4 regions of the Bacillus sp. Marseille-Q1617 genome follow, and region 3 is predicted to be linked to each of the others. Evidence: riboswitches for the same ligand, from Rfam matches in the RefSeq annotation. Region 3 holds a riboswitch; each other region holds the start of a gene.
What was found. A riboswitch is a leader RNA that binds a small molecule or an ion and turns the genes downstream of it on or off. The one in region 3 is predicted to bind S-adenosylmethionine.
Positions count from the first base shown of each region.

Region 1: it holds a riboswitch for S-adenosylmethionine, as region 3 does, so the genes downstream of both, HWX64_RS14265 (methionine ABC transporter ATP-binding protein) here and metK (methionine adenosyltransferase) in region 3, are expected to answer to the same signal.
Region 2: it holds a riboswitch for S-adenosylmethionine, as region 3 does, so the genes downstream of both, HWX64_RS09485 (Fur-regulated basic protein FbpA) here and metK (methionine adenosyltransferase) in region 3, are expected to answer to the same signal.
Region 4: it holds a riboswitch for S-adenosylmethionine, as region 3 does, so the genes downstream of both, HWX64_RS00580 (Na+/H+ antiporter NhaC family protein) here and metK (methionine adenosyltransferase) in region 3, are expected to answer to the same signal.

Region 1 is NZ_CAHJXM010000002.1:558,674-566,432, reverse strand. Features, by position in the region: gene HWX64_RS14275 (MetQ/NlpA family ABC transporter substrate-binding protein) at 1-300, opposite strand, end outside; gene HWX64_RS14270 (methionine ABC transporter permease) at 322-987, opposite strand; gene HWX64_RS14265 (methionine ABC transporter ATP-binding protein) at 977-1,990, opposite strand; SAM riboswitch class I at 2,082-2,188, opposite strand; gene HWX64_RS14260 (DUF2922 domain-containing protein) at 2,679-2,897, opposite strand; gene HWX64_RS14255 (DUF1659 domain-containing protein) at 2,935-3,153, opposite strand; gene HWX64_RS14250 (LacI family DNA-binding transcriptional regulator) at 3,539-4,558, opposite strand; gene HWX64_RS14245 (alpha-galactosidase) at 4,922-7,165, opposite strand; gene HWX64_RS14240 (carbohydrate ABC transporter permease) at 7,219-7,759, opposite strand, start outside.
Region 2 is NZ_CAHJXM010000001.1:1,910,471-1,918,229, forward strand. Features, by position in the region: gene spoIIP (stage II sporulation protein P) at 16-1,122, shown strand; gene HWX64_RS09480 (four-helix bundle copper-binding protein) at 1,328-1,654, shown strand; gene HWX64_RS09485 (Fur-regulated basic protein FbpA) at 1,676-1,897, opposite strand; SAM riboswitch class I at 2,008-2,118, opposite strand; gene HWX64_RS09490 (protoporphyrinogen oxidase) at 2,334-3,725, shown strand; gene HWX64_RS09495 (YndM family protein) at 3,934-4,404, shown strand; gene HWX64_RS09500 (dimethylarginine dimethylaminohydrolase family protein) at 4,545-5,384, opposite strand; gene HWX64_RS09505 (amino acid permease) at 5,472-6,827, opposite strand; gene HWX64_RS09510 (MFS transporter) at 6,848-7,759, opposite strand, start outside.
Region 3 is NZ_CAHJXM010000002.1:1,053,100-1,060,858, forward strand. Features, by position in the region: gene pckA (phosphoenolpyruvate carboxykinase (ATP)) at 1-1,364, opposite strand, end outside; SAM riboswitch class I at 1,739-1,885, shown strand; gene metK (methionine adenosyltransferase) at 2,122-3,321, shown strand; gene HWX64_RS16690 (gamma carbonic anhydrase family protein) at 3,783-4,298, opposite strand; gene HWX64_RS16695 (alpha/beta hydrolase) at 4,383-5,186, shown strand; gene HWX64_RS16700 (tetraprenyl-beta-curcumene synthase family protein) at 5,201-6,265, shown strand; gene HWX64_RS16705 (immune inhibitor A domain-containing protein) at 6,526-7,759, shown strand, end outside.
Region 4 is NZ_CAHJXM010000001.1:94,694-102,452, reverse strand. Features, by position in the region: gene HWX64_RS00585 (MFS transporter) at 1-406, opposite strand, end outside; SAM riboswitch class I at 665-769, shown strand; gene HWX64_RS00580 (Na+/H+ antiporter NhaC family protein) at 959-2,275, shown strand; gene HWX64_RS00575 (cyanophycinase) at 2,373-4,436, opposite strand; gene HWX64_RS21805 (hypothetical protein) at 4,455-4,877, opposite strand; gene HWX64_RS00570 ((S)-benzoin forming benzil reductase) at 5,167-5,922, opposite strand; gene HWX64_RS00565 (LVIVD repeat-containing protein) at 6,054-7,421, opposite strand; gene HWX64_RS00560 (helix-hairpin-helix domain-containing protein) at 7,647-7,759, opposite strand, start outside.

The sequences.
Region 1 (7,759 bases), 490 kb from region 3:
GCCGTGCTGCTTTGCGAATGTTTCCATATAGATTTTATGCTGGAACAGGTTCGCGTCGAGGTCCCCCTGCGCGAGTGCGTTGTTCGGCTGGATGTAGTCGCTGAATTCCTTTACTTCAACGGTGTATCCTTTTTCCTCAAGCCCTGGTTTGATGGCTTTTGTCACCATGTCGCTGTACGGACCTGATGTCGCCCCAATCGTGATTTCTTTTTTATCCTCCGAGCTTGCTTCTTCTCCACCGCACGCCGCAAGCAAACTTACTGTCAATGCTGCTACTAAAAGTAAAAACCACTTTTTCATGAAATCTTCCCCCTAGGTTGTTTATCGTTTATCTACTAATCTTGCAAAAACATCGCCCGTATACTGGATGAGCTGCACCAAGCAAATCAAGACGACGACCGTGGTGATCATGACCGTATTGTCATAACGGTAGTAGCCGAAACGGATGGCCAGGTCACCGACACCGCCTCCGCCTACGATTCCTGCCATAGCGGAATAGGCGACCAAACTGATTGTTGTGATGGTGATGGCCTGGATGACGGCCGGCTTCGCTTCCGGCAGCAGGACGTCCTTGATGATCATCCATGGACTCGCCCCCACCGACACCGAGGCTTCGATGACTCCCTTATCAATCTCGCGAAGGGCCGTTTCTACCATTCTTGCAAAAAACGGAATCCCCGCTACAGACAGCGAAACGGATGCCGCCGTCGGTCCGATCGTCGTTCCCGTCAATATTTTTGTAAGAGGTAATAGTGCAACTAATAAAATGATGAACGGAACCGAGCGGACCATGTTGACAACGAAGCCGACGATTTTTTTAATGAAGCCGTTTTGCAGGAACAATCCCTTGTCTGTCACGAAAAGCAGGACACCGAGCGGCAGGCCCAGCAGGATCGCGATGGCCAATGAAATCCCGACCATATAGACGGTTTCCAGGAATGCTTTATTTAATTCTGGTAAAATCGCAATCAATGAATCAGGCAGCACGGTCGAGCACCTCCAGACTTTGTGTTTTAGCTGTTATGTAGCGGATGGCGGCCTGTATTTCAGCATCCTCTCCTATCAGCTCCATGATGAAAATCCCCAGCGGCGTTTCCTGGATATACTCGATTTTCCCATGAAGGATATTGCCTCGGACCTTATATTTTTGGAACACTTCAGATACGACACTCTCTTCTGCGATAGAGCCCTTGAACTGGATTTTGATCAGCTTGCCCGTCCGGCTCTTCAGTAAGTGAGGCGGCAGTTCAAACTGCAGGATGTTTTCGATGAACTGTTTTGTAAGCGGCTGTCTCGGGTTGGCGAAAAGATCATACACAGGGCCTTCCTCCACGATTCTGCCGTCCTGCATGACGGCCATCCTGTCGCAGATTTCTTTTACAACTTCCATTTCGTGCGTGATGAGGACGATGGTCAGTCCCAGTTGTTTGTTGATGTCTTTTAAAAGTTTAAGGATCGACTTGGTCGTGCTCGGATCCAGCGCCGAAGTCGCTTCGTCGCACAGCAGGACGGAAGGATTGTTCGCGAGTGCCCTTGCGATGCCGACCCGCTGCTTCTGGCCGCCACTCAGCTGTGCCGGATAGGCTTGAGCTTTGTCGCTCAGCCCCACCATCTCGAGCAGTTCTGTCACCCTTGGTTCGATCTTTGCCTTTGGCACCCTCGCTGCTTTCAAGGCAAAAGCAAGGTTTTCGTATACCGTTTTCGCTTTGATGAGGTGGAAGTGCTGAAAAATCATGCTGATTTTCTGGCGTGCGAGGCGGAGTTCTCTGGATTTCAGCTTCGTCAAGTCCCGTCCGTCGATGATGATCTCCCCTGATGTCGGCTTTTCCAGTAAATTGAGGCATCTGATAAGCGAGCTTTTTCCGGCCCCGCTGTAACCGACGATACCGAAAATTTCTCCTTTTTGAATGGTGACGGAGACATTATCCACACCAAGCACCGTTTGCTTTTTTGTTTTGTATTCTTTTACTAGATTTCTGATTTGGATCATCATTCACACCCCTTTTCTTTATGTATTGATGTTTGGCCAAATAAAAAATGCTTCTTTCAATTACTGAAAGAAGCATCGCGTTTATGTCATCGACTTATCTTTCAGAATGAAATCCATTCTGCAGGAATTAGCACCGTTCCATAATTGGAGGTTGCCGGACGTCACAGGGCCTGATCCCTCGGTCGCTCTTGATAATTTGAAAGTATTTAATTTTCGAAGTTTTTAATCTTATAGGAGATGATATATGGTTTGTTTTGGGAAGTCAATAAGGGATTTTGAGTTTGTTTTTTATGTAAGCGATTTCTTTGCTGTGGTTAAAGGGGATAGGCTGAACTGAAAAATTTTCCTTGTATACCGCTTTTGATTTCCGTGGAAGACTTCGCTTTGCGCGGGCGAGCGTGGAGCCTCCTCGGCTTTGCCTGCGGGGTCTCCACTGCTTCGCTTTTCCCGCAGGAGTCTACGTCTTCTACTACAATCAACGCTGGAGTGAGACAATTAATCAATGTTACGGTTGACCATGGATTAAGACAAAAACCTTCCTTGGAGGAAGCACTTAACTTTTAAACAAACGTTTGATTAACGTCTCAAATCCTCGATGGAGAAAGGTTTTGAAGGTTTAAACAAACGTTTAATTAAAATTGAAAAGCCCGCCTCGTATTGAGATTACGAGGTGGGCTTGGGTCACTTATTATAAAACTTCATAATCCGTCACATTACGTTCTACCACACGTGCTCCGTCTACGCTTACTAGCGCGCCGCCTGAGCTTCCGAATACGCCGGTTGTGATCAAGTTGTCCATTGCTGCTTTGACTTGGATTGTATCGATCGGGTCGATGGGATCGTTGACGCTGATTTTCGCTGTTTTGCCAGTTTCGGTTTTAAATTCTAATTCAAGTACCTTTGCCATGTTGAGATCTCCTCCTCCCTCTTAAATTTCAACGTCATTACGCGTTGATATCGAAGTTTTGAATCTTTTCTACGTTGAATAAGTTTTTCTCTGAAAGACCTGCGAGTGACTGAGCTGCGCTGTGCATCTCATCCGGAGTAGCCGAGCCTTTGATGTAGCTGTATGATTTGTACTTGTACTTCGGGTTGCCTTTCTCATCCATCCCGTCGTTGTATGCAAACCTCAGCTTTGTTCCTTTCAAATCCGCTGTTGCCATGGTGCCTCACCTCCTTTCACCTTTTATATAGGGATCGGGGGAGGAAAAGGACACCTTGGTTTGAAATATTTTTATTGGGGAGGTTGGGAACGGGGAATGGGTAGGTTGGATTATGGTTGTGCCTGGCACACGAGGGGGTGATTGTTCCTGGCACAAAAGGGGCTAATTGTGCCAGGAACAGAACAGCCGGATTGTGCCTGGCACCCGAATGGATTGAAGCCTTTCCTTCAAAGGCGCTGCTTCGGTGCATGGTTCAAAACATAGAGATCGAGCTTGGCTCAAACCAGACCCTTTGAGCCAGGCTCACTTGTACTAATCTTTGGCAAAACCACTGTTAAACAAAAAAAAGCCCTTCCCGGACCAACGATCCAAAAAGAGCTTCTCCTTATTTATCAGCCGCTTCGCTGCAGCTCTCCCGCTTCACTAAATGAACCGGTACCACTACTTTCTTCGCCAATTCCCGCTTTGATTGAATCTGGTCGAGAAGGAGTTCCACCGCTGATTCACCCATGAATTCCGTGTAGACCTTCACAGTCGTCAGGGAAGGCTGAAGGAACTTTGATGTTGCGATGTCATTGAATCCGACGATAGACACTTCGTCCGGAATGGCGATTCCTTCTTCATGAAGGGCACGGATCGCTCCGATCGCCATCGAGTCCGATGCGACAAAGAAGGCTGACGGGACATCATCTTTTTTCAGGGCTTCCTTTATGAGGCTGTAGCCGCTTTCCGACGTGAAGTTCCCGTCCGTCCAGATGAAGGCGGGGTTATGGAGTCCTTTCAATGAAAGGTACTCCCGGAACGTGACTTCCCGTTCGTCCCGGATCGGCTCTTCATCGAGGACGTATTCCTTTCCGCCGATGTATCCGATACTCTTATGGCCTAGGCTCAAGAGGTAGTCGAGCACTTCGGTCATCGCTTTCCTGAAATCGACGACCACGGAGTCGTAGTCATCCGATGGTGAGTAATCGACGAGGACCAGCTGGCGGGCTGCTTTTTCAAAAGCATCGATTTCGGATTGGCTGTACTTCCCGACCGCAATGATGCCGTCGAGTTCTGAAAGCCTGGTCGGGTCGATTGTGTTACCGTTCTTGAACAGCTTGACGAGGTCGATGTTTCTTTCCTGACACTCCCGCTCCACCCCGTTGCGGACGGCCATGTAGTATGGGTCGGCCATTTCCTGCTGATCGGAGTACCAATAAACCAGGCCAAACTGGAGTCGGTCGCTGATTTGCTGAGGGTCTTTCCGGTTCCTCAGGGTTTTGTAATTCATGTCCTGGGCGATCTGGAAAATCTTCTTCTTCGTTTCGTCCGTTACGGACAGTGAAGCATCATAGTTCAGGACCCTTGAAACGGTCGCGAGTGAGACTCCCGCTTTTTGTGCTATGTCTTTTAAAGTGGCCATCCCACTTCCCCCTTTATTGCTATTTACCTGGGAGAGAAGCGGGCCGCTCGACTTACTTCTCTCTTGCATTTTGATTGTTATTTTGAATGCTCTTCTAAAGCCGCTGTTGATTTCCGTGCAAGACTTCGCTTTCCGCGGGTGACCCGTGAGCCTCCTCGTCGCTGCGCTCCTGTGGGGTCTCACATTGGCCACTTCTCCCGCAGGAGTCTTCGCCTTGCACTCCAATCAACAGCTGGAGCCGGTTTTATTATTCAAAAGTACATTTTCTTTGAAAAAAAGTAGGTCAACCCTGTACTTAAATTCATACCACTCTTTACTTTAAAACAAATCAGCCTGAATTTCCATCAATATGGGGATTTCTTATCAGACTTCCTTTAACTTCCAGATTAATGATTGAAAGTCTCCTTTTATCACAGTGTTTTCAGTGACGACGGTGCCGCTGAACATTGGGGGGATCAAGAGCCCGATGTTCATGAGCTCGTCTCCGTACGCCCGGTGAACTGTTTGTCCCGTCCCTTCTATTTCGTACAGGGCATCCGGGTCCAGCCCCTGCAGCCTGATCCGTTTCAGGGATGGGTTCGGGACGGCCAATGTCCGGTAAAATGCTGCGATGGCCTCACCTTTTTCGGCATCCGCGACCATCCAGGCAGTGTCATTGCCTTCGAATGGACTTAACAGGCGGTAAAATGAACCGAACTGGAGGAGCTGGCGGTTTTCTTTTACAAATTCAACCTGCTTCTTTACTTCCTGCTGTTCTTCCTCTGAAAATCGAGTGGCATCGAGCTCGTAGCCGAACGCCCCGAACATGGAGACGTGGAACCGGGTATCGAGGGGCGTCGACCTGCCTGTCTGGTGATTCGGGCAGCTCGATACGTGTGCGCCCATCGATGACAGCGGGTACACAAGCGAAGTGCCCCATTGGATCTTCAAGCGTTCAATGGCATCGGTGTTGTCACTCGTCCACGTTTGCGGCATGTAATAGAGCATGCCCGGATCAAAACGGTTCCCCCCGCTTGCGCAGGATTCGAACAGGATATGCGGAAACTTGCTGGTCAGCCTTTCAAGCAGCTGATAGAGACCGAGCACGTACCGGTGGGCGACCTCTCCCTGACGGTCGCTGCCAACAGAGTCGGACCCCACTTCCGTCATATTTCGGTTCATGTCCCATTTCACATACGAAATCCTTGATGAAGAAAGGATCGCGGACAGGGTTTCATCCAAATAATCGACCACGTCCTGCTTGGACAGATCAAGGATGAATTGATTCCGGCCGTGTGAAAGCGGCCGGTCCTTCACGCCGAGTACCCAGTCCGGGTGGGCTTTGTACAGGTCGCTCTTTTCGGAAATCATTTCAGGCTCCACCCAAAGACCGAAGCTCATGCCGGTTTGCTCCGAGACTTTTTCACTCAAGCCAGCGATTCCATCCGGCAGCTTGCTCCGGTCAACCGTCCAATCACCCAGCGACGTCGTATCGTCATTGCGTCCCTGGAACCACCCGTCATCCAGTGCAAACAATTCGATTCCAAGCTCTGAGGCCGAACGGCAGATCTCGAGGATCTTTTCTTCATTAAAATCAAAGTATGTCGCTTCCCAGTTATTGATGAGGATCGGGCGTTCCTTCCCGCGCCACTCGCCCCTGACTAGCCTGGATTCATAGAGGCGGTGGAAGGTTTGACTCATACCGTTCAGACCTTGATCGGAATACACCATGACGGCTTCAGGCGTCTGAAATGCCTCTCCGCTTTCCAGTTTCCATTCAAACCCGAATGGATTCACTCCAAGCAATGCCCTGGATGTATCATAGAGATCAACCTCGACACCGCCGAAGAAATTTCCGCTGTACACCAGATTGAATCCATATACTTCACCTTGTGATTCGGTCGTTTCCGGGGACTTCAGCGCAAAGAATGGATTGTGAAGCGAGCTGGATACCCCTTTTTTGCTGTCGATCGACTGCAGCCCTTTTCGGAGCGGGCTTGCTGCCACATGGCGTTCGCGTATCCAAGAACCATGAAGATGGATGAATTCGAAATCGGAATGAGGCAAATCTACCGATGCGCTGAGTAAGCGCTCGATCACCACGGGTTCAGCCCCTACATTCCGGAGCTTCACACTGCGAACAACTGCGTCCCGCTCATGATACACCGTATAGAACACATCCATCTGGATTCCGGCCGTCGCATCTTCCAATGTGATGACCAGCGTCTCCGCTTCATCTTCACGTTCTGCATAGGTCGCGGGCAGCCCTTCCAGTCCAGGTTTCCCTGCAAGTATTTCATAACCTTTGAAAATGAAGTGAGACGTCCTGCTCCCATTCGAATATTTTAAAACAAACGCAGGCTCACGGTAATCACTTGTCCCGAAACCGGGATACTCCTGTTTCAAGAATTCCAGTGAAAAAAACTGATTTCCTTCATAAGGGAACGAAGCGTTCCCCAATGGCTCTGCCGGAAGCTGGCGCAGATGGGAAAAGTCGTGGCGTTGCTTCACTTTTTTCCCGAAATAAAGCTGTCCGAGCTGTTCATTTTCCATGACGGAGAAAATATAGCTGACGTTTTTCCCCTGAAGATGAAATTGTTTCGTCTGTTCCGACACATAGATTGGCATGTTGAGTCATCCTTTCCTTTCGTTCTTATCACCAGCGGTATTTCAGCAAAAAATTATTTCACCGCACTTCCAAGCATCCCTGAAATGAACTGTCGCTGAAGTGCCAGGAAGAAGATGATGATTGGAATCGTTGCAATCGTCACCCCTGCCATGACCTGACCGTAATCGATCCGGGAAAGTCCGAAAAGACTGGACAGTGCAACCGGGAATGTGTACATATCATTGGACGACAATGCGATCAATGGCCATAGGAAGCTGTTCCACTGATAAAGGAACAAGAAGATCGCCGTTGCCGCGAGTGCAGGCTTCATGGACGGCAGGACAATTTTAAAGAAAATCTTCCACTCTCCGGAGCCGTCGATTCTCGCCGCTTCGATCAAGGAAGTCGGGAACGCCAGCATATTCTGCCTCATGAGGAAGATGGCAAACGGATACGCAAGGTTCGGCAGGATCACTGCCTGATACGTATTCAGCCAGCCGAAGCCCGCCATCATTTTAAACAGAGGGATGATGGTTGCGTGGTAAGGGACCATCATCGAAAGCAGGAACACACCAAAGATGATGTTTCTGCCTTTAAAACGAAACTTGGCAAAC
Region 2 (7,759 bases), on a different contig from region 3:
CTAGTATTTGTGACTATGAAATCTTTAGCAAGAATGATGGTTCTCGGAATTATCCTTCTTTATTTTTCCGTCTGGCTTATATCTGCGACGGCAATCAAGCTGAAGGTGGACACGCTGTTTTACTCGACAGTATCTGATATGGTACCGAAAGAGACCCTCTTGAAGCTTCTATCTGAAGAGATTACTTCACTCAGGGTAATGAATGAAGAGGAATTGGAGTCCGACTTTGACTGGCTTGAAAGTGTAACCAATGTCTCGTTGTTTGATCCCCGCAGTTTATTTGGAAGAGAGATACCGGGGATTGAAAATTACCATACCCAGATAGCCGTAGCGGGGAAAGGGACGGATATAACCAACCTGCCTGTAGAATCGCCCGCACCGACTGAGGAACAATTGAAGAATCAGGAGTTTGATCAGAAACAGATTGACCGGGCAAATGGCGACAGTGGAGAAACCGTTGAAGAAGTCGATAAGAAATCTGTCTTTATTTATCATTCCCACAGCTGGGAAGCATTTAGCCCGCTTATTAAAAATAATCAAACCGAAAATCCTGCCAGTACGAATGAAAAAGTAAACGTCATTGCGATCGGGTCAAAGCTTCAACAAGAACTTGCGAAAAGAGGGATAGGTGCCGTACAGGATAAGACAGATACTACGCAGGCACTGAAAGAGAAGAACTGGACCTATTATGAGTCATATAAATTATCAAGGGAGCAGGTTCAAGAAGCACTTGCCGGAAATAATGACCTCAATTACCTGATTGATATCCACCGTGACTCCCAGCCCAGGGAAATCACCACTAAAACAATTAATGGGAAGCAATATGCACGATTATTCTTTATCGTAGGTAAAGAAAACAAGAATTTCGAAAAAAATCTGGCCATCGCCAAAGAATTGAATGGCGCACTCGAAAAGAAATATCCCGGCATCAGCCGCGGGGTATTTGTTAAAACGAAAGCTGAAGGAAACGGTGTCTACAATCAGGACTTGACCGAGCGAGCCATGCTCCTGGAATTCGGTGGTGTAGAAAATAATTTAGTCGAGCTCTATAATTCAACGGAAGCATTTGCAGAAATCTTCGCAGAGTTTTACAAGGAAGATGTTGTAGAAGTTAATGGATAAGTGTGTCTGCGAAAAGCTGCTGTGATAAGGCAGCTTTTTTCGTTTTCTCCGTTTTTTGCATAAATTCTGCAAAAAACGCGGGAAACTATAACCTATGCGGGTTATGAATCCTTTTCAATCTTGAAACGAATTTTTGGAATGTTGTTTAGAGAAGGTGAAACCCGGATAAAGAATGATAGAATAAAAAACAAGGAGGAACTAATTAATGTCACACGAAAAGTATCAATCATTAGTACAAACATTACATGAGTGTATGGAGGCTTGCAATCATTGTTACGATGCATGCCTTGGTGAGGATGATGTTAAAATGATGGCGGATTGTATCCGTTTAGATCGTGAATGCTCAGACATGTGCGGATTTTTAGAACAGGCACTGGTAAGAGGCACGCCGTTTGCATCCGAGCTTGCTTCAGTATGTGCATCCATCTGTGAAGCTTGCGGAAACGAATGCAAAAAGCATGACCACGATCACTGTCAAAAATGCGCAGATGCCTGCTTTAAGTGTGCAGAAGCTTGCAGAAATATCGCATAAACAGGTCCGTCCTTCAGTACTTTAACGTGCCGAGGGACGGGCCTTTACATTTTTCCAATGGATGGAGGAAGCGCTGCTGTGAGGATGGCAATGACTTTTTGCCTCTTGATACTCCTTTTCGAGTTCTTGCAGGGTCAATTCAAACAGTTGTTTGCCGTTCTTCTTGAAAATGTTATAGGTGATCAGTTTGTTTATAAGCTCCTCCCGGCGTCTTTCTAAAGTATGTCGAATGATTTTTCCCATTATCTTGCACCCCTTTTATCATTTATTTCATGAGAAAAGTCTTTATTGTTTTTACATAACAAAAACCTTCTTCCGAAGATAAGAAGAAGGTTTAAATAGTTTTATTCTTCATCTTATCTTTTCAAGCTTTCGGCTTGATGGAATTAGCACAGTGTTCCGTGAAATCAGAATCTGTTGCTGAGGTGTCATCGGGCCAGTCCCTCTGCCTCTCTTGATAAGTTATTCATGATTAATAAGTTAGATATACTTTAATACATAGTATTCCGAGTTGTCAAGTATGAATAAATGCGAGATGAAGATTTTTCCACTTTAGTCTCTAAGCATCCAGTACACAGAATCTTCATTAAAAAGTCACAATAAATTCCCCATTTGTTTATGATTTCACAATAAAAAGTGATAGGCTAATGGTATAAACCTGCATATGGAGTGAATGACGATGAAAAAGGTTGTTGTAGTTGGCGGGGGCATCACAGGACTCATAACGATGTACCATCTCGATAAATTAAAAAGAGAAAATAATATTGATATCGAATTGATACTGGTCGAACGTGATCAAGAGCTTGGCGGAAAGATTAAAACCGTAAAGGAACATCCGTTCATCATGGAGACGGGGGCAGACTCGATTGTTGCAAGAAATGAGGGTGTGCTGGCTTTAATAGAAGAATTGCAGCTAGAGGATGAACTTGTGTATAACGAAACAGGGCTATCCTATATCTACATGAACGCGAAGCTGCATAAGATTCCCGAAGATACGATTTTCGGTATTCCGATGAGTATAGAATCGTTAATGGAAAGTACGTTGGTTTCAGAAGATGGCAAACGTGAAGCGTGTAAGGATTTGGAAACTCCCAACAAGATATTTACAAAAGAGAGTTCGGTAGGTGAATTTTTGGAAGCGTTCTTTGGGCGGGAACTTGTCGAGAACCAAATTGCACCTGTACTATCCGGTGTGTACTCAGGAAACCTTCATGATTTGACGATGTCTAGTACGCTTCCGTATTTGGTGGATTATAAAAATCAATATGGAAGTATCATCAAAGGGCTTGAAGCAAATAAAGAAAGATTTAAGAGTTCCTCCAAAGGGAAATTCATCTCTTTCCGAAACGGGTTATCTGCTCTGATAGACCGGCTTGAACAGGTGATAGAAGATGCTGATATTATTAAGGGTGAAGAACTTATTAACCTGAAGCAGTATGAAGATAAGTACGAGCTCACTTTTACTGACAGAAAGCAGGTTGAGGCCGATTATGTAGTTTTTTCAACACCACATGATGTTACACAAATGATTTTGAACGATCCTCTAATGGATCAACACTTCAGCCTATTGAAAAATTCATCTCTCACAAGCATTTATATAGGGTTTGATGTAAAGGATGATATTCTTCCTGAAAATGGAACAGGATTTATTACATCGCATGGCAGTGATGTTCTATGCGATGCTTGTACGTGGACAAGCCGAAAATGGAAGCATACAGCAGAGGAACATGAATTGTTGGTAAGATTATTCTACAAAAGTTCCAATCCTCATTACCGAGAATTAAAGGGCCTTAGTGAAGAGGATCTTACAAACGTAGCACTTAAGGATATATCAAAAAGTCTGGCCATTAACGAAAGACCGGTATCCGTTAAGGTCACCGAGTGGAAAGACCTTATGCCGAACTACCATTTGCAGCACAGCGAGGCAGTGAACTCACTTCAACATACACTTAGTGAGAACTATCCTAATGTGACACTTGCGGGCGCGTCTTATTTCGGAGTCGGAATCGGTGCTTGTATTCAAAATGGAAAGCATACGGCTGAAGCCATTATTGAAAAAATAATCAGATAAGTATTTTTGGGCTTGAATTCTTTAAAGGAATTTCAAGCTCTTTTTTTCGAAAAATTCATCGAAGCCTAGGTGGTCAGGGAAAAGAAGTTTTAGTCCAGCCATCATAGCATTTAAAATCACAAGGTACATATCAGCCGGAAAAAACATCCTCCTTTCTTTAGCATAATCTCAAATAAAAAGAGAAAGATAAGTTAAGGAGGGATTGCACATGAAGCATATTAAAGCATTTGCCATTAAATTTGTGGCAACCTTTGTACTTCTATATTTGATCCTTGCAGGTGTACAAGCCATTACCTTTGGAGATGTTTTTCTTATATCATTAGTGTTGGGATCAATTGCTTATTTACTTGGAGATCTGTTTTTGCTTCCAAGAACAAGTAATACAGTAGCCGCACTGGCTGATTTTGGACTTGCATTTATCTTGATTTACTTTATGACGGATGGAATGACGGATGGCGGTACTTATTTAATAAGATCTATTCTTGCTGCTCTAGCATTAATGGTGTTTGAACTGTTTTTCCATAGGTATGTAGTTCGTGATATCTTACCTAATCGGTCAAATAAAAGAAAAGCGCCGGCCAATCTTCAGTATCAGACTGAAGCTTCAGAACAAATTCATCCCGAATTCCCAACAAAACTCACGGATGAATTCCATATGAAAAACAGAGACAAGGAATAATACATGAAAACAAACCTGATAAGGAAATCATCGGGTTTGTTTTTTTATGATTGATTTAGAAAATGAGGTGGGAGTTGCTATGCTTCTGTAGAAAGTTCAAAAGCCAGTGTCGCTCTATAAAGCAACACTGGTTGTGACATTTACTGTCGCAGCAGCGGGAGCGTACAGCATCTGAATGATCCACCGGACTTAATGATTTCATCGAATTCCACTTCGATTACCTCATACCCCCGTTCGCGAAGTTTACCGTTGACTTCCTTATTTATTGGAAGGCTGATAACTTTCTTGTTTCCAATTGAAAGAACATTTACTCCCATGGTGAATTGTTCCTCTCGTGAGACATCGATCAAGTGAAATTCAGAAGCCAGTCGGTTAACGTCTTCTTCCAATAATCCTTCACGATGGATAAGTGCATCCTTGTCGGAAAGGATGTTAAAGATACAATCAAGATGAAGGATATCTTCATGAATCGGCAGGGAGATGACTTCGTAGTCTGGCAGGTATGACTGAATTCGTTCTACTGCACCTGGTGTCGTCCTATCACTCAGGCCGATGTACACGGTTCTTCCATGTACAAGCACATCACCGCCCTCAGTTTCATCTTCAATGAGATCTATGTATGGCAGGCCTCGGCTGGACAGCCATTTTTTCAGTTCACCTTCTTCACCTTGTCTGACTGGCATTTTCATATCCGAGATGAATAAAGTTTTGCCCACCGTGAACCCGATATCCCTTGTAAAGACTTGTTCAGGAAATGCTTCGTCCGGTGACAGCAAGTGGGTTTCAATTCCGTTTGATTTCAATATTTCAAGGAATGTTGCATGTTGTGAGACGGCTTTTTCTACATCTATATTCTCTTTATGGTAGCGTCGTTGAGTTTCATTAATCACATCAACAATTTTCATATAGTTCGGCGGACATAAAATGACTTCTTTTAAAGAAGCAAATTCATTATGGCAGCATACTTGATTCTGGTTCATTGGACGTCCTCCCAAGTGCAATATGTTAAAAGGGTTGCTTTTACATTATGATGCTCATATCTTTTAGTACCATTCATGGAAGGTTATTTAAGCAGTATGTTCTTTCTTCCATTTCTTATTCATCAAGAAGGCGACGAGGGCAATCAGAGCTACCAGCAATAATGAAATATAAAAACCGAATCGGATACTTTTCTCTATGATTGTCCCCGTTACAGCGGAAAACAGAAGAGCCAGCCCAAATATGCTAAGAATGATGCCCGAGCGTTTTTGTTTCAAAATTTTAAAAGCCGAGAGGATGATAAATGCCCAGTTATAAAGGAGCAGGATTCCAGCAGCTGTGGTTAAATATTCATATACTTTCCCGGGCAGGAGGAGAGCCGTGATCACTGAAGCAATCAGTCCTGTAGTAGCAAGACCCAATGAGGGAAGTGGAAGGTCCCTTGGCTTCTTCAGCTTCTTTTCAAAGATTTTCGGGGCATCGCCGTCTTTGGCAAGAGTGACAAGCAGGCTAGTCACGCCGAAGAGTGCAGCCGTAAGTGCTGAAAAGCCGGCAATGATGATAGCACCATTGAATACATGAGGGAAGAAAGGGAGATTGTGCATACTCAGTGCCGTCACAAAAGGACTTTCTTTATCATTAAAGGCTTCTAGAGAAACGAGTAATACAGCCATTGCCAAAGATGCCACATAGATCAACGTCAGGATGAGAAGCATGACATTCCCCGCTTTGGGAGCCTCCTTTTTATCCTTCAACTCCATCGCCATCAGGCCGATCACCTCGATACCCCCGTATGCATAAAATGCATAAATCAAGGATGCCCATAAACCTTTCAACCCTTCAGGGAAAAGGGAATTCTGATTGAATAAAAATTCTGGAATCTCTCCTTTGCCTTCAATTACACCAAAAAGGGCAAGCGCCGCAATCACAATGAACATAATGATGGCTGATGTCTTTATTACGGCAAATATGCCTTCAGCTTTGTCAAAACTTTTCGTTCCCAGGATCACAATCAACAGGGAGAGAACGGCATAACCGCTTGCAAATACCCATAGTTGAATACGTGGAAACCAAAATTGCGAAAGAATGGCCAATGCTGTCAGCTGGCTGCCCATGATCAATATATTTGAACACCAATAATTCCATCCGCAGCTGAAGCCTGCCCATTTGCCGAAAGCTTTAGCTGCGTAATAACAGAAAGACCCTTCCTGCGGGTCCTCGGCTGTCATTTTCGCAAGCAGATTATAGACAATGTACGTTCCAACCGCAGCAAGGACGAACGAGAATACGATGGAAGGACCGGTCTGTTTGATTCCGATGGAAGAACCCAGGAAATAGCCAGTTCCAATCGTACAGCCCACTCCGATCAGAGAGAGGTGCCACCAACTCATGCTTCCTTTCCCGCCAGAGCCAGACCCATTTGTATTCGTGCAGCCATTTGCCATGTCAGCCATCCTTTCTAAAACTATACTGTCGCTTCCTCTAATTTAGGTTTTGCTTCTGCTTTGATAAATATGAATACCATGCCCAAAACGACAAGAGCAAGTATCCCTGCAGCAATAAAGCTGCCATTGAGAAAATCCTTCATAAATATGGACATCAGGGGCGGTCCGGCCGCTACACCGATAAAACGGGAGGAACTGTAAAAGGATGAAATCGTCCCCCGTTCCTCTTTTTCGATATTCTCCGTAATCATCGCATCCAAGGTAGGCAGCAATGCCCCGATGGATAGACCAAGAAAGCTTGTCACGGTGAGAAGCATGAGTAATTGATCACTTGCAAACCCCACAAAGGAAACACTTCCAGCCATGGCCAACAGACTGACCATGATGATTTTTTTCATTAATTTCAATTCCCCTTTTATCTTCCGTCCGGTGATGAAGGAAGAAATACATAGGAAAAGGAGTGGAATGGCCAACACAAATCCTTTTTTCACACCGTAAAGGTTGTGTGTCTTTTCGAGAATGTCTGACAAGAAAAACAGGACGGCAAAAAGTACATACATGGCGAAGATACCTATGGTAAACACAGTGAAAATCCATTTTCCTTCATTTTTAAATATTTCTTTTGTCTTTTTGAGGAAAACGTTCAATTTAACCGGTTCCTCTTTTTCCTTCGGCGCCTTTATAAAGAATAGGACTAAGACGATTGATATTAAACTGAAAAAGGAAATCGAAAAGAATGGCAGATACCATAGAAACGCGGCAAATAGCGCTCCAAGAATGGGGCTCAGTACTTTTCCGAACGTGTTTGAGGTTTCAATGATCCCAAGACAGGAACTGGTTTTCTCGTCATCATCCTTGTAAAGATCCCCTACAAGGGGAAGAATAATCGGCGCTGCACCCGCTGCACCGACTCCTTGAAGGACTCGTCCGAT
Region 3 (7,759 bases):
TCACCTTCTAAGGCTGCCTGCACCATTGCGCGTGTGTAAGATAACTTCATGCGGTTACCCACACCGTATTCTCCTCCGGTCCAGCCAGTGTTTACGAGGTAGACTTCTGCATTGTGCTCATCGATTTTCTTACCGAGCATTTCTGCGTAGCGAGTAGCGGCAAGCGGCAGGAAAGGAGAACCGAAGCAAGTAGAGAATGTGGCCTGCGGTGAAGTGATTCCGCGCTCAGTTCCTGCTAATTTAGATGTATAACCGCTTAAGAAATGGTACATAGCCTGCTCTTTCGTCAGTTTACTGATCGGAGGCAGGACGCCGAATGCATCGGCAGTCAGGAATACGATGGTATTAGGGTGGCCGGCAACGCTAGGCTCCACGATGTTTTCCATTGCTTGAAGCGGATAAGCTGCACGCGTGTTTTCTGTTAAACTATTATCATCATAATCCGGAATGCGGGATTCTTCATCAAGAACCACGTTTTCCAATACGGATCCAAAGCGGATGGCATCAAAGATTTGAGGCTCTTTTTCACGAGTCAGGCCGATGCATTTCGCATAGCAGCCGCCTTCGATGTTGAATACGCCATTCGGTGACCAGCCGTGTTCGTCGTCCCCGATCAAACGGCGGTTGGGATCTGCTGATAATGTCGTTTTGCCTGTTCCGGATAGGCCGAAGAATAGTGCGACGTCGCCTTCGCGTCCTACATTTGCCGAACAGTGCATGGAAAGGATGTCTGCTTCAGGAAGCATGTAATTCATGACGGAGAAGATCGATTTCTTCATTTCTCCTGCATATTCCGTTCCGCCGATCAGGACGATGCGTTTTTCAAAAGAAACGATGATGAATGTTTCAGAATTTGTCCCGTCCACAGCAGGGTCTGCTTTAAAGTTTGGAGCTGATACGATCGTAAATTCTGATTTATGTGAGATTAACTCTTCCGCACTCGGACGGATGAACAGCTGATGCGCGAAAAGGTTATGCCACGCAAATTCATTGATTACCTGGATCGGAAGTCTATGTTTTGGATCTGCACCTGCAAATCCGTTGAAGACGAATACTTCTTCTTTTTCTTTTAAGTATGCAAGGACTTTATGGTATAATTTATCGAATGATTCAGCGGAGATTGGCTGATTAACAGCTCCCCAATCAATTTTATCTTTTGTTGTAGGCTCCTCTACAGTAAATTTATCTTTAGGAGAGCGCCCTGTATATTTGCCAGTTTCAGCTCTGACTGCACCTGAAGAAGTTAAAACGCCTTCATTTCTATGAAGAACTTTTTCCACTAATTGTGAAACAGACAGTTGATTTTTGATATTTTGACCGCTAAGTAATTCTGTTAACTCACTAGACATGCTCACTGAATTCATTAGAACCCTTCCTTTATATAAATTTAAATACCACTTTGTTGTTGTATCTTTTCAAAAATAGTATAACACAATTAATTTATTAGTCTATACTATTTAGCATTTTTTTATATTGTGACTTAAACTTGTAACATTTTCCTTTAAAAACGCAACTTATTTCTCCCTATCTAAGCAGTTTATGCTTGTCCTCAGGAAATTCCTCATTCATATACCCACGTTTCCGTGTTTCTTCTTATATAAATGTCAGAAGCCTGCCCAATAATCAATCAAAACATTGTTCCCAGCGGTAAATGTGGCATCATGCTGTTAATCTTTACATACTAAAAAATATTTGACACCCTTTGGCGTTAACGTTATTATTGTACCTTGAACGGATACTCTTATCCTGAGCTGGTGGAGGGAGCAGACCCTATGAAACCCAGCAACCTGCTAAATAGAAAGTTGGTCCTTTTTGTAATAGGGAAGGATCCCATGAAGCGAAGGTGCTAAACTGAGGCAAGGTGGACAACCTTGAACGATAAGAGAGAAAAGGCGCGGCTATGATGTGAAACCTTTCCTCTTTGTACTTTTTCCCGAGGAAGGGTTTTTTCTATTTTATAGTGGAGCATTAGTGATTAAATCTCATGTTTTTATATAAGGTCGTTTTTCTCTTCCTTATAAAAAAACCATGTTTACTTCATACTACTTAGGGAATGAGTACCGTATCTGTTTAATTGTTTTGTCGGTGGAAATCGGCAATTATGCTTAAGGAGGAACCTTAATGTCAACAAAACGTCGTCTGTTTACATCTGAGTCCGTAACGGAAGGACATCCAGATAAAATTTGTGACCAAATCTCTGATTCAATTCTTGATGCCATTTTAACGAATGACCCGAATGCCCGTGTAGCATGTGAAACATCTGTTACAACAGGTCTTGTCCTTGTTGCAGGTGAAATCACAACAAATACGTATGTGGACATCCCTAAAATCGTCCGTGAAACGATCCGTGGGATCGGATACACACGTGCGAAGTACGGTTTTGATGCAGAAACTTGTGCAGTTTTGACATCAATCGATGAGCAGTCTGCCGATATCGCCCAAGGTGTGGACCAAGCACTTGAAGCGCGTGAAGGACAAATGTCTGATGAAGAAATCGATGCAATCGGTGCAGGTGACCAAGGTCTGATGTTCGGATTTGCCTGCAACGAAACGAAGGAGCTTATGCCTCTTCCGATTTCCCTTGCACATAAATTATCCCGCCAGCTGACTGAAGTACGCAAAGAAGAAGTTCTTCCTTACCTTCGTCCGGACGGTAAAACGCAGGTAACGGTTGAATATGATGAGAACGATAAGCCTGTACGCATCGACACAATCGTTATCTCAACTCAGCACCACCCTGAAGTTTCGCTTGAGCAGATCCAGCGTAACCTGAAAGAATATGTCATCGATCCTATTGTTCCTAAAGAACTGATCGACGAAAAAACAAAATACTTCATCAACCCTACCGGCCGTTTTGTTATCGGCGGTCCTCAAGGTGATGCGGGTCTTACAGGCCGTAAAATCATCGTTGACACATACGGCGGATACGCACGTCACGGCGGCGGCGCATTCTCCGGTAAGGATGCGACGAAGGTTGACCGCTCGGCTGCATATGCAGCGCGCTATGTAGCGAAAAACATCGTGGCTGCCGGCCTTGCTGAAAAGTGTGAAGTTCAATTGGCGTATGCGATCGGTGTAGCACAGCCTGTATCCATCTCGGTTGATACATTCGGAACGGGTAAGGTTTCTGAGGATGTATTGGTTGATGTGGTAAGCAGCAACTTCGATCTTCGCCCTGCAGGAATCATCAAGATGCTCGATCTTCGCCGTCCGATTTACAAGCAGACAGCTGCTTACGGACACTTTGGCCGCAACGATCTTGACCTTCCTTGGGAGCGTACGAACAAAGCTGAAGTATTGAAAGCTGAAGCTCTTAAGTAATAACAGGTATGAGAAAACCAATACTCTTTTATGGGTGTTGGTTTTTTTGATGTATTTGGATTGGGGCGGCTGGTTGAGTGAAGTTGTATTCGGTGCGTACAAGTTTTGAATGAGGGTATGGGTTTCGAAGTCAAAGAAGTCAAGGTAAGGAAACTCATGCGGAATTTGTCGAAATATGAAGAATGGCAGATATATTAGGATTTTGGCAGCTAAAATGAAAAAATGGACGATAAAAAATATTTTTGGACGATAAAAATGAAAGACGGCAGATAAAATCGAAAAATGGCCGAAAGCTTCACCATACCGCAAAGTCCTGCCATACTCAATTAGCTTGAGTCGTGCCTGGTCCCGAAAGCAAGAATCGAGCCAGGCACAACCTCGGGATGATTAAATCCACTTCAACCCTCCCGTAATTTAACACGAGTAATCTCACTCAGGTTGGGGTATCACAAGTATAAGAGTTAAAAGGGTTTGATGCTTTTATAATACTGGCCTTTTTCGGCATATTCCCTGGAGATGCGTTTCATCTCACTGATATCATGTTCGTTCAATTCCCTCACCACTTTTGCAGGACGGCCAAAGGCAAGCGTGTTTGGAGGGATGACTTTTCCCTGAGGGACCAGACTACCGGCTCCGATAAAAGCACCTTCACCGATCTCGGCGTTATCCAGGATGATCGATCCCATGCCAATGAGGGCTTTTTTTCTGATTTTGCAGCTATGTAAGATGACACCGTGGCCGACTGTCACTTCATCTTCAAGGATAAGGGGATTTCCAGGGCTTTGATGAAGGATGGAGTTGTCCTGGACATTCACTTTGCTCCCAATCCTGGTAGGTGCAACGTCTCCTCTGATGACGGTATTGAACCAGATGCTGGATTCTTCCCCGATCTCAACATCCCCGGAAATCGTTACATAATCGGCAACATAAGCAGATTCTGCAATAACAGGTTTTTTATCATGGTATGGATAGAGCATTTTTCACTACCCCTTTCAATAATATTTACTATAATAATGGTAGCAGATGATAACCATTAGAGAAACATTTAAGGAGGATTTGCCATGTGGAAATGGGAAACAGATCAAGAGGCAAAAGCAGTCATCGTCATCATTCATGGAGCAATGGAACATCATGGCCGATACGGCTGGCTCATTGAAATGTGGCGTGCAGCAGGTTTCCATGTCATTATGGGTGATTTGCCGGGGCAGGGAATGACGTCGAGAAGACAAAGAGGACATATCGATTCGTTCGACGAATATCTTATCGAGGTGAAAGACTGGGTTCAGGCTGCTTATCAGTTTGAACTGCCTGTATTCCTCCTTGGCCACAGCATGGGCGGACTCATTGCCGTACGGATGCTTCAGGAGTCCCATGTCAAGTTGGCAGGGGTCATATTATCTTCACCTTGCCTGGGTCTTGTGAATGGACCGTCCAAACCGATCGAATTACTGTCGTATGGATTGAATAAATTTGCCCCGATGGTCAAATTCCCATCAGGATTGACGATTGATATGGCGACCCGGAATGCGGATGTCAGGGAGATTGACAGCAACGATACACTTTATATCACGAAAGTTTCTGTCCGCTGGTACAGGGAGCTAGCACAGGCAATCAAGCTTGCCACAGTCAACTTGAATAAAATGCCGGATATCCCTCTTCTGGTGCTCCAGGCTGGCGATGATAAAATCGTGGATAAAAGTGCAGTCAAGAAATGGTTCAATGAGCTGTCGCTTTCGGAAATGCACTATAAGGAATGGGCGAAATGCTATCATGAAATCTATAACGAACCCGAGAGAGAAGAAATCTTTGAATACTCGAAGATCTTCATAGAAAGCCGGCTGAAGGCACTGGGTTATATTTTATAAACGAGGTGGTAAGCTTGTCAGTACCTGCAAGTCCTTTTTCATTAATGACAAAAGTATATCGGGATATCTTTCCGCTTGTCCATCATGAGCTTGATCACTGGAAAAAACGAGCCTCAGAGATTCCAAACGATGAATTAAGAAAACAGGCATTAGCGAGTATTGAGCATAAAACCTTTCATTGTGAAGGGGGTTCGATCCTTTCCATTCTCTCACTGAAGAAGAAAAGGGAAACGATCCGCTTCACGGTGGCTTATCAAACGATCAGCGATTATCTGGATAATCTTTGTGACAGAAGTACGTCCCTTGATCCGGAGGACTTCGAATTGCTGCACCAATCGATGAAAGATTCATTGACCGTCGGTTCTGAAACCGTGAACTATTATGCATTGAGGAATGATCAGGATGACGGCGGCTATTTACGTGATTTGGTCATGGCTTGTCAGGAATCACTGGCTGCCATTCCCCACTATGGAAGCATTAAAAATGAGCTGCTGGAACTTTGCGAGTATTATTGTGATTTGCAAATACATAAACACGTGAAAGCAGAAGAAAGGGAGAAAAGGCTTCAGGCATGGTTTGAAGGACACCGGTCCAGCCTTCCGGAGATGGATTGGTATGAATTCTCGGCATGCTCCGGTTCCACCCTCGGAATCTTCTGCCTGGTGGCCTATGCCAGCAGGGCAGACTTTAGACCTTCATATACAGCAAAAATAAAGGCAGGTTACTTTCCTTACATACAAGGTCTCCATATCCTCTTGGATTATTTTATCGATCAGGAAGAAGATCATGAGGGGGGAGACTTGAACTTCTGTTTCTATTATGAAAATGATGATCATTTAAGAGAGAGGCTCATTCATTTCCTCCGTAAAGCGGATGAGCATACAAATGATCTTCCGCATTCCGGCTTTCACCGCCTGATCAATAAAGGGTTGATCGGGGTCTATCTGTCTGATGAAAAAGCGAGCCGGCAAAAAAGGGTCCAGGCTTTCTCGAAAGAATTCATCGGTAAAGCCGGATGGGTGACAAAATTCTTCTTTTGGAACGGAAAAATGTATCGGAAATTAAAGAGAGCGAAATAAGCTCGGTAGTTATTTCGTACTACGAAATAAAATAGTCCTATTTAAAAAGCTGGTTCCGTTACCATGGAATCGGTTTTTTGTCGTTTTATGGAATTTATTATTAGTAAAATATTCCCTTGTAAAATTTTTTCATAGGAGGAAATATTCAAGTTATGTCAGAATATATGGATTTTTCTGAAAAATCTAGTATATTGTAATTAGTTGTAAAAACATAGTACATAAGGGGGAATGACGTGTTGAAAACACGTAAAGTATTATCAATGGCTCTCACTGCTGCCTTGGGTATCGGCGCATTTGCTGGATCGGCATCAGCGGGGACTGTAGTACCAGAGAATGTGTTGTCAAAGCCAACGGTAAAGCATGAACATGGTCACGGTGGTCCATTTGACCTCGGAATCGCAAACGACGAGCGTTTGATTGAGATGTTAAAGAAAGAAGGTAAAATCTCTGAAAATGCGACTCAAGCACAAGCTGAAAAAGCATTGAATAAGTTTTTGAAAGCGAAAGCTGATGGTGCTAAGAAAGAAGCAGGCGAGCTTCACGACGAAGAGGCAGAAACCAAAGCGGAACTTAAAAAGAGTATGAAGAATAATAGCTTTACTTCCGGTAAAGGAAATAAATTAGGGCAAGCGAAGAAGAACTCACCTGGTTCGGTAGAAGAAGAAGCGTACGACGGTAAAATGCGTACGGATAAAGTGTTGGTCCTTCTTGTAGATTATCCGGACAAGCCTCATAACTCCATGACGCCTGATGAAACGGATATGTATTACGAAGATGAAGATGCTTACTCCCGTGAACATTATCAAGATATGCTGTTTGGAGATGGCGGCTGGGAAGGTCCAGACGGAAAAACGTATGTATCCATGAAGCAATATTATGAGCAGCAATCCGGCGGAAGCTACTCGGTTGAAGGTGATGTTGCAGGCTGGTATACAGCGAGTAAGCCGGCTGCTGCTTATGGCGGAAACTATCCAACAGAAGACGGCAGTGATGCAGATGCCAGAGGACTTGTTAAAGAAGCTTTGGAAGCAGCGGCAGCAGATCCGAGTGTGAATATTGCTGATTACGATCAGTGGGATCGCTATGATCTTGACGGTGATGGTAATTACCTTGAAGCAGACGGACTTGTTGACCACTTGATGGTCATTCACTCCGGAGTTGGGGAAGAAGCAGGTGGGGGTTCCCTTGGTTCCGATGCCATCTGGTCTCACCGTTGGAATCTTGGAGGAATCTTCCCAATTGAAGGTACTCCTAAACCAGAAGTGGATTATTGGGGAGCAGGATCCATGTATGCATATGATTACACGATTGAACCTGAAGACGGTGCGGTCGGTGTAATGGCCCACGAATTCGGTCATGATTTAGGACTTCCAGATGAATATGACACTCAATATTCGGGAGCAGGAGAAGCGGTTTCTTACTGGTCAATAATGGCAAGCGGAAGCTGGGCAGGGGATATCCCTGGATCGCAGCCGACAGGATTCAGTCCTTATG
Region 4 (7,759 bases), on a different contig from region 3:
TATTTCCATAGTTATAACGGACTTTACTTGTATACTTCAGGCTGATACTGTCTGAAACGGGTATGATCGCACTCTGGAAAACAGCGACCATAATCGCAATCAGAAGAATTCCATAGTAAAGGTCGGTCACGAGATACCCAAGGGCAAACATCCCGGCAACCAATGAAGTGAAGGCCAGCACCTGGGTCGGTCGATTCGTCGCATCACTCACCATTCCCCAGATAGGCTGAAAGAATATCATCATAATGGGGCCGATCGACATGATCGTCCCGATTTGGTACCCATTCAACCCAACACTTTCACTTAAATACACGCTTAACAGCGGGTACAGGCTCCCCACACCAAAAAACGTCAAAAAATAAAAGCCTTGTAAAGTAAAGACTTGATTACGTACCGTTTTTTCCACTTCTGTATCCCCCAGATGATTTTTTATCCCTATAATACTAGACCTATTCTAGAAGATTGTAAATCCTTTTTATGGATAAAGTAAGACTATGCATCTGTGGCTCAATCTTTAAGAAATCTTATTAGCATGGGATTCCATTTGAATGAATCATATTGGCTGGAAAACTTTTTATAGTCCTATGAACATTTTTCCGATTGACTTTTCTTCTTAAACGCCTTAAAGTATGTAAGTATAATTTCAAATGAATATAACGTATTCTTCTTATCCAGAGAGACGGAGGGACTGGCCCTATGATGTCTCGGCAGCGGACTCTTTACGAGTGCTGTGCCACATCCAGCAAGCATGATGCTTGAAAGATAAGAAGAGTGTTTCTTTTATTGGAAACCTCTTCTTGTCGAGAAGAGGTTTTTATTATTATCCAGCGAGGTAATACCCTTATCGTTGGGAGCGGGTTACGTTGAAAAAGTTGACCTGATAGCGAATTTGTCGCTGGTGACATATTTCCCATCGCAATCCATTCATCAATAACCAATTGTCAAAGGAGTTGTTCATATGATTAAAGAAAAAGGAAATCTTCTGGCTTTACTGCCATTACTCATATTTGTTTCGCTCTTTCTCGGGGCGGGAATCATTTCAGGAGATTTTTACGCATTCCCGGTATTAGTCTCCATCATCATCGCTGCTGTAGTGGCGCTGCTCATGAACCGGAAGGACTCCCTGAATGCTAAAGTGGAGCGCTTTGCCAAAGGAGCTGGACATCCAGATATTATGATCATGGTGTTCATCTTCCTTTTAGCTGGAGCATTCTCGGGAGTCGCTGAGAAAATGGGCGCTGTAGATTCGACGGTGAATCTAGCTCTTTCTGTACTTCCAGAAAACCTTGTTATTGTTGGACTGTTTTTAATTGCTGCATTTGTTTCATTATCCATGGGTACTTCAATGGGTACGATCGCGGCACTTGCCCCGATCGGTGTCGGAATCAGCTCTGGTACGGATATCGCCATGCCTGTTGCGATGGCAACGGTCATCGGTGGTGCGATGTTTGGCGACAATCTCTCATTCATCTCTGATACAACGATTGCTGCCGTCCGTACCCAGAAGACGGAAATGAAAGATAAATTCAAGGTGAACTTCTTTATCGTTCTTCCTGCAGCCATCCTAACGATGGTGATCTTATACTTTATTACGGCAGGCAACCAGTCAACGGTGGATGCCGATGCCTTTAACTGGGTGAAGATCCTTCCTTATCTTGGAGTCATCATAGGTGCATTGGCAGGATTGAATGTGTTTGTTGTTTTATTCGGAGGAATCGTACTATCGGGAATCATCGGATTTGCCGATGGAAGCTTCACACCTTCCAGCTATTTTGGAAGTGTTGCTGATGGAATGACCGGCATGGCTGAAATCGTGATTTTGACCGTCCTTATCGGAGGTGTGGTTGAACTTATCCGTTATAATGGTGGAATACAGGCGCTGCTTTATCTTGCCACCCGCAAGATCCGCTCTCCACAAGGAGCACAGCTGGCAACAGCAGGACTTGTCAGTTCAACCAACCTTTGTACGGCAAACAATACGATCTCAATCATCATTGCAGGGCCGCTTGCGAAAGAAATCGGTGAAAATTACGGAGTCGATTCCCGTAAGTCTGCAAGTATCCTGGATATATTCTCTTGCTCCGTACAAGGCTTGATACCATATGGAGCACAAGCGTTATTAGTAGCAGAAACGGCAGGAATCTCGCCATTAAGTGTTATTCCATATGCGTTCTATCCGATTCTGACAGCAGTATCCGGATTGGTTGCGATCCGATTTGCACTGCCGAAGTTTACCCGTTCAAAAGCACCTAAGCCGAGCACCGCACGGTCATAAATAGCAAAGAGACAAACCCTCGAGGGTTTGTCTCTTTTTTATGTCTTCACGTAAAAGCGTCAGGATGATCCGGCAGTGCCACTAGATCAACAAATAATCACTTAATTCCGACCCGGACAGGGATAATATCCATTTCAACATTTGTAAACGAATAATCATCTTTATTACCATCCTTGTAGCCCCAGTACCCGCTCGTATCCTGTCCTTTTCTGAAGGTCAGCTCAAATCCTTTTCCTTGATCAAAGCTATAACTTTTCACACTTTCTTCAAGTGCGTTATCGACCAGACTGTAGGATATGAAGTTACCAAGCGAACCATGTGGAGTCAGCACTCCCGAATGGGGAGCTGCTTCATAATCGTAATATTCCGCTCCACTAGTAGACACTTTATGATCACTAATCTTATATTCTTTCGTTTTTACATTGAGTGAATCACCCGACTTGATCCAGGATAATTTTATATTTCTATACTTGTTAGGAACAGCTTCATCCATTTCTGCTTTAGAAAGGTCCACAATGGATACCCCGCCCTTCCCTTTGATTGTCAGGGAATCTGTCTGATTATCAAAAATCAAAGCAGTATCTTCATCGATTCCATACGAGTATTCCCCAGCGGTACCATGAGTAGAGGCAGTTGTGATGAGCCTTCCCAGCCTTGCTTTCTTATCGAAATGCTGATCGATGGTTCCATGCGGGAAAAATCCAAGGCCCTGCTCAAGGTATACAGCTCCTCCTTCCTGCTGAGTCATACTGTCATATTCTTCAGTGAATCCTTGAACAAGGCCGTCGTGGCTGCCGCCGCCTGCAAGCATGACATCACTCATAATGGCTGCGCCTGCACTCGTCCCTCCAAGTACCGCCCCATTTTCATAGATCGCCCAAATACTCTCCAGTGCCTTAGACCTCGTTCCATCTTCGTTGAGAAGGGTATCGGTGATTCTCGTCTGATCGCCTCCTACAAACCATATGGCATCATAGTCTAATAGTTTAGCTGTAAAACCCTCATCGTTCTTGTTTTTCACCCATCGTGATTCATCTGCTTCGGTACCCTTATAATCCCGGTTTGCCAAAGGAAGAATGTCAATCGTATGTTCAGATACTCCATATGAGACCAAGTCCGATTTGAATGCAAGGGAAGACTTCAGACTTGAACTTGCTGCAGGGATGATTCCAATCTTTCCATTAGCACCCGCTCTGTCAATGAAGGCTTTATATACCTCTTCATTACTGCTGCCCAGAGCCCCTCCTGCCATGATCAGACTTCCCTTTGTCTCTTTATTGAAAGGTTGTTTCTGATAAGAAAAGGTGGACTCTTTATATTCAGGGAATAAAAAAGAATCTTCTTCAAAAGAAATATTCACTGGCTTGGCGTCCATCTTCACGTGGACAAAGGAATACGAATCCTTCTGACCATCTTGATAACCCCAGTAGCCGTTTGTATCCCCGGCCTGATGAAATGATAATGCGAACCCGTTCCCTGTACTGTCGTAGAGGTAGCTTTGGATGCGATCAGTCCGGCTGTTATCAACCAAAGAATAAGATAGATAATCCTGAAGTGTCCCATACGAAGTCAGGACCCCGGTTGCCGGCAGAGGATTGAAGCCATAGTATTCATATCCCTTTGTTTCAAGCTTATCTTCTGAGATCATAATGTCGTTCGTTTCGAGTTTCAGCTTGTCTCCTGGCGACAGGTAACTGATATCGACGTTTTTCATTTCTTTTCCAGAAAGAACGGCATCGTTAATATCGACTACAGCGACTCCGCTTCTTCCCAGGAAGCTGACCACCTGCTCCTCATTATTCACAACCATGGCCGTATCTTCATCGATCCCGAACGCAAGCTCTCCTTCATCGCCATATTCAAATGCAGCCGCCGCGAGCCTCCCTAAGCGTGATCGCTCGTTAAAATGCTGGTCAATGATGCCGCCTTGAAAGAAACCAAGACCTTGTTCAATGTAGACTGGAGCATATTCCTTTGAAGCATCCGCATAATCTTTATCGGTGAATTCCTGGTTGAATCCCCCTAAGCTGTCTCCTCCTGTGATCATGACATCGCTCATAATGGCCGCCCCTGCACTCGTCCCCCCGAGTACTGCACCATTTCGGTAAACTTCCCAGATGGCTTCAAGCGCTCTAGTCTTTTTTCCATCTCCTTTTAACAATGCATCTGTGATTCTCAGCTAATCCCCGCCTACAAACCAGATTCCTGTAAGGCCCTTAATGTGCTCAGCCACCTCTTTTTTATTTACGTTCCCTTTCCATTTGTTTTCGTTTTCATCGGTTCCGCTAAAATCATGTGAGGAGATTGGGAGGATTTCTATGGAAGATTCGTTTACGCCATAGCCAACCAGGTCCTCTTTAAACCTATTCGATGACTTCAATGAACTTGATGCGGCAGGGACTATACCGATCCTTGCTTTCTCCTTTCCCCCTGCCAACTTGATGAACTCGTTATACACTTCTGCATTGCTGCTTCCGAGTGCGCCTCCGACAATCACCAAGTTCCCTTTGATCTCTTTCTCTTCCCCTTCAGCATATGTACTGAGGTTTCCCATACCGCCGAATAACAACATAAAACTGAACACAAGCAAAAGCTTTCTCATCTTTGTTATTTCTCCCTCCTATTTAGGTTTCATCTCTTTCAGTTGCAATTTTCATGCCAACCCAAATAGACTGAATTATCAATCGATTTTCCATTTACTTTTTATAATTGGTCTTTAACGGATAAAATATTAAAAACCATTTCAACCAAAAGAAGGAGGTACCTAGAGATATTCTGTTTAAGAAAGACAACCCGATTCTTATCCCCATAAAAAAAACAGATCCCTTAAGGACCCGCTTTTCTTCTATTGGTTTCTATTTTTCAGACGTACATTTTGCTTTTACTCTGAATTACAGCAGGTCATTTACATGATACAGCTTCCCAGATTCAACATCTGTTTCCGTCACAAGCTTCACGAGAACCTCTGCCACTGTATCCGTGTCCCTCAGCATTCCTTGTTCTTTGTAACGCTTAAAATTTTCAACATCGGCAAAGGCTTCTTCTGAAGATGAACGGATTGTTCCCTGCATATCCGTATCCATCACCCCTGGACTGAACGCAATGACTTTATGCCGGCTTTCCTTCTTTGAAAGTTCCAGACTTACGGTTTCCGTCAGCATATTGACCCCCGCTTTCGTGGAACAATACGTACTCCATCCGTAAACGGGTCTGCTCCCTGCTCCTGAACTCACATTGACCATGATAAGCTGACTTTCCGAACTTTGAGAGGCTCTCAGCATTTCATTCGTCACAATCATGGGCGATAGCAGATTTACATTCACACTCTTTTCAAGGTCTGCATTCTCTACCTGACCGGAAGGATTGATGGGTGTCACCACACCTGCATTCTGTACAAGATAAATTTGGCCGGCACCGTCATCAAACACTTTGCTGCCTATCTTTTTAATTGCTTTCTCCGTTTCTGCAGGATTGGAAAGGTCGCACTGAACGTACTCATATGAGACGCCTGTTTCATCACACAACTTCTTTAGCCCGCCATTATCCGTTCGGGAAACGTTAATAAGGGAAATGCCTTTCTGCGCAAAAAGCTTTGCTACCGCCTCACCTAATCCTCTTGTCGCCCCTGTTACAATTGCGTAATCCATATGTACCTCCCCTTTCTTATATGATTGATTATATAAGGAACGTTATAAATTACAAAAAATTTCGTTTCAAATACAAACCTTCTCAAAAAAATAGCTTCACGATACGATATCGTGAAGCCATTTAGCTAAAATTACTCAGCGTTATTATTTTTTTGAAGCACCTTTAATCCAGATCCCATATCTGATGCAAGAATGTAGTTACGGTCGGCAAACACACCCCAGATAAACGAGTTTTCCGGAACGTAACGTCCAATCTCTTCCGGTTTTGCCGGGTCGGTGATGTCCACCGCTCTCACGCCGCCTGCATAGTGAGACAAATAAAGGGTATTCCCGACCACTTTCGGGTCATGGACGGTATTGGCGAATGTCACCCCGTCCTCCACATTGTCAACAAGATCCGTCTTGAAGTTACTCAAGAGCTTAGGATTTGTTTTGTCCTTGATATCAAAGATCCTCGTGTATCCATAGGACTCTTCATATCCTTCCCTTTTTGGAGCGTATACTTCTCTCGTTTCAACCAGAACCGTGCCTCCCTTGGCAACTTGCGCTGAATGTGCCGACCCCTGCTGATCTGATGCATACTCCGTTCTTCCCAAGTATTCTGGATGGTCCGGATCACTGATGTCCAATATGATCGTTCCGAGATCCCAATAAGATAAGAAAGCTGTCTGGGCATTTTCATCTGTCATCACGCTATGATTGAAGACTGGACGAGTCTTTCCATCCGGAGCTTCCCAGTGATAGCCGTTAAAGTCATCTGATACTTCTTCAAGCTGACGGGGATCAAATTCATAGATGGTTTCAGGATTGGATGGATTGCTCACATCAATTAACGAGAAATCCTTCTTCTCTCCGTGTGTATAATAGTCAGCATAGTTGCTTGCCGCCAAGACAAAAGCACGGTCTCCCTGTTTGGTCAGATATAATTCATGGGTTCCCGGTGCTCTTTTATCCACCGCCCAGAATCCGAGCTTTTCAGGATGATTTGGGTCTGTAACATCATAAAGAAGGACGCCCCCTACAGAGTCGGGGTTGCTGCGATCAAGCTGTTGTACACTGACTGCGGCCAAGTCTCCATTAAAATCTTTCGTATTTACCTTCTTCACGATGACCTTCTCTGTCCATGTACCTGGAATTTCATCTGCAAATACCGCTACTTCTTCGGGATTGGACGGGTCTTTGAGGTCAAATACACGAACCCCCCCGTTGCCTCCATTCTGAGTATGAGTACCAACGTAGGCAAAGCCTTTATGTGCATAGACATCAGCCGTGTTATTTTGAACCCCGTCTTTCTCCTTCAATTGAACCGCTGCTGCTTCATGCCATCCACTAAGGTTCTTGCTGCCTTCAAGCTGAGGAATCACTGCTTCTGATCCTGCACCCTCCCCTTTTTCTATGGAAATGTCATCTAATACATCATGGGCGATTGCACTTGGTGTCATCATGGCAAGACCTAATGCTCCAATAAAAAATGATTTTAATAGTAGTTTACCTTTCACGTAAACAGCCTCCCTGACTTTATTCCCATTAATTTCTTTTTATGGTTTTATATGTTTTATCATAAGGCTTACAGCTTGTCAGTATGTTTTTGTAAAAACAGATGAAAAGAACTATCTATTTTTGTAATTTTTAGATTATTTAGTCCGTAAGTCAGTAAGGGTTCTCTGCTTATTGACCCATAGAAAAAAACATGCCTTTAAAAGACATGTTCCATTTCTGTTTCTTTATCTCTTCACCGAATCCCAGGCCTTTGTCGGCCGGTCTGAAGGATATCCGCATTTCTCCCTGTATGCTTTCCTTTCAGCCGTAAAGTCCCACCAGTTCTTCTCACTGTCAG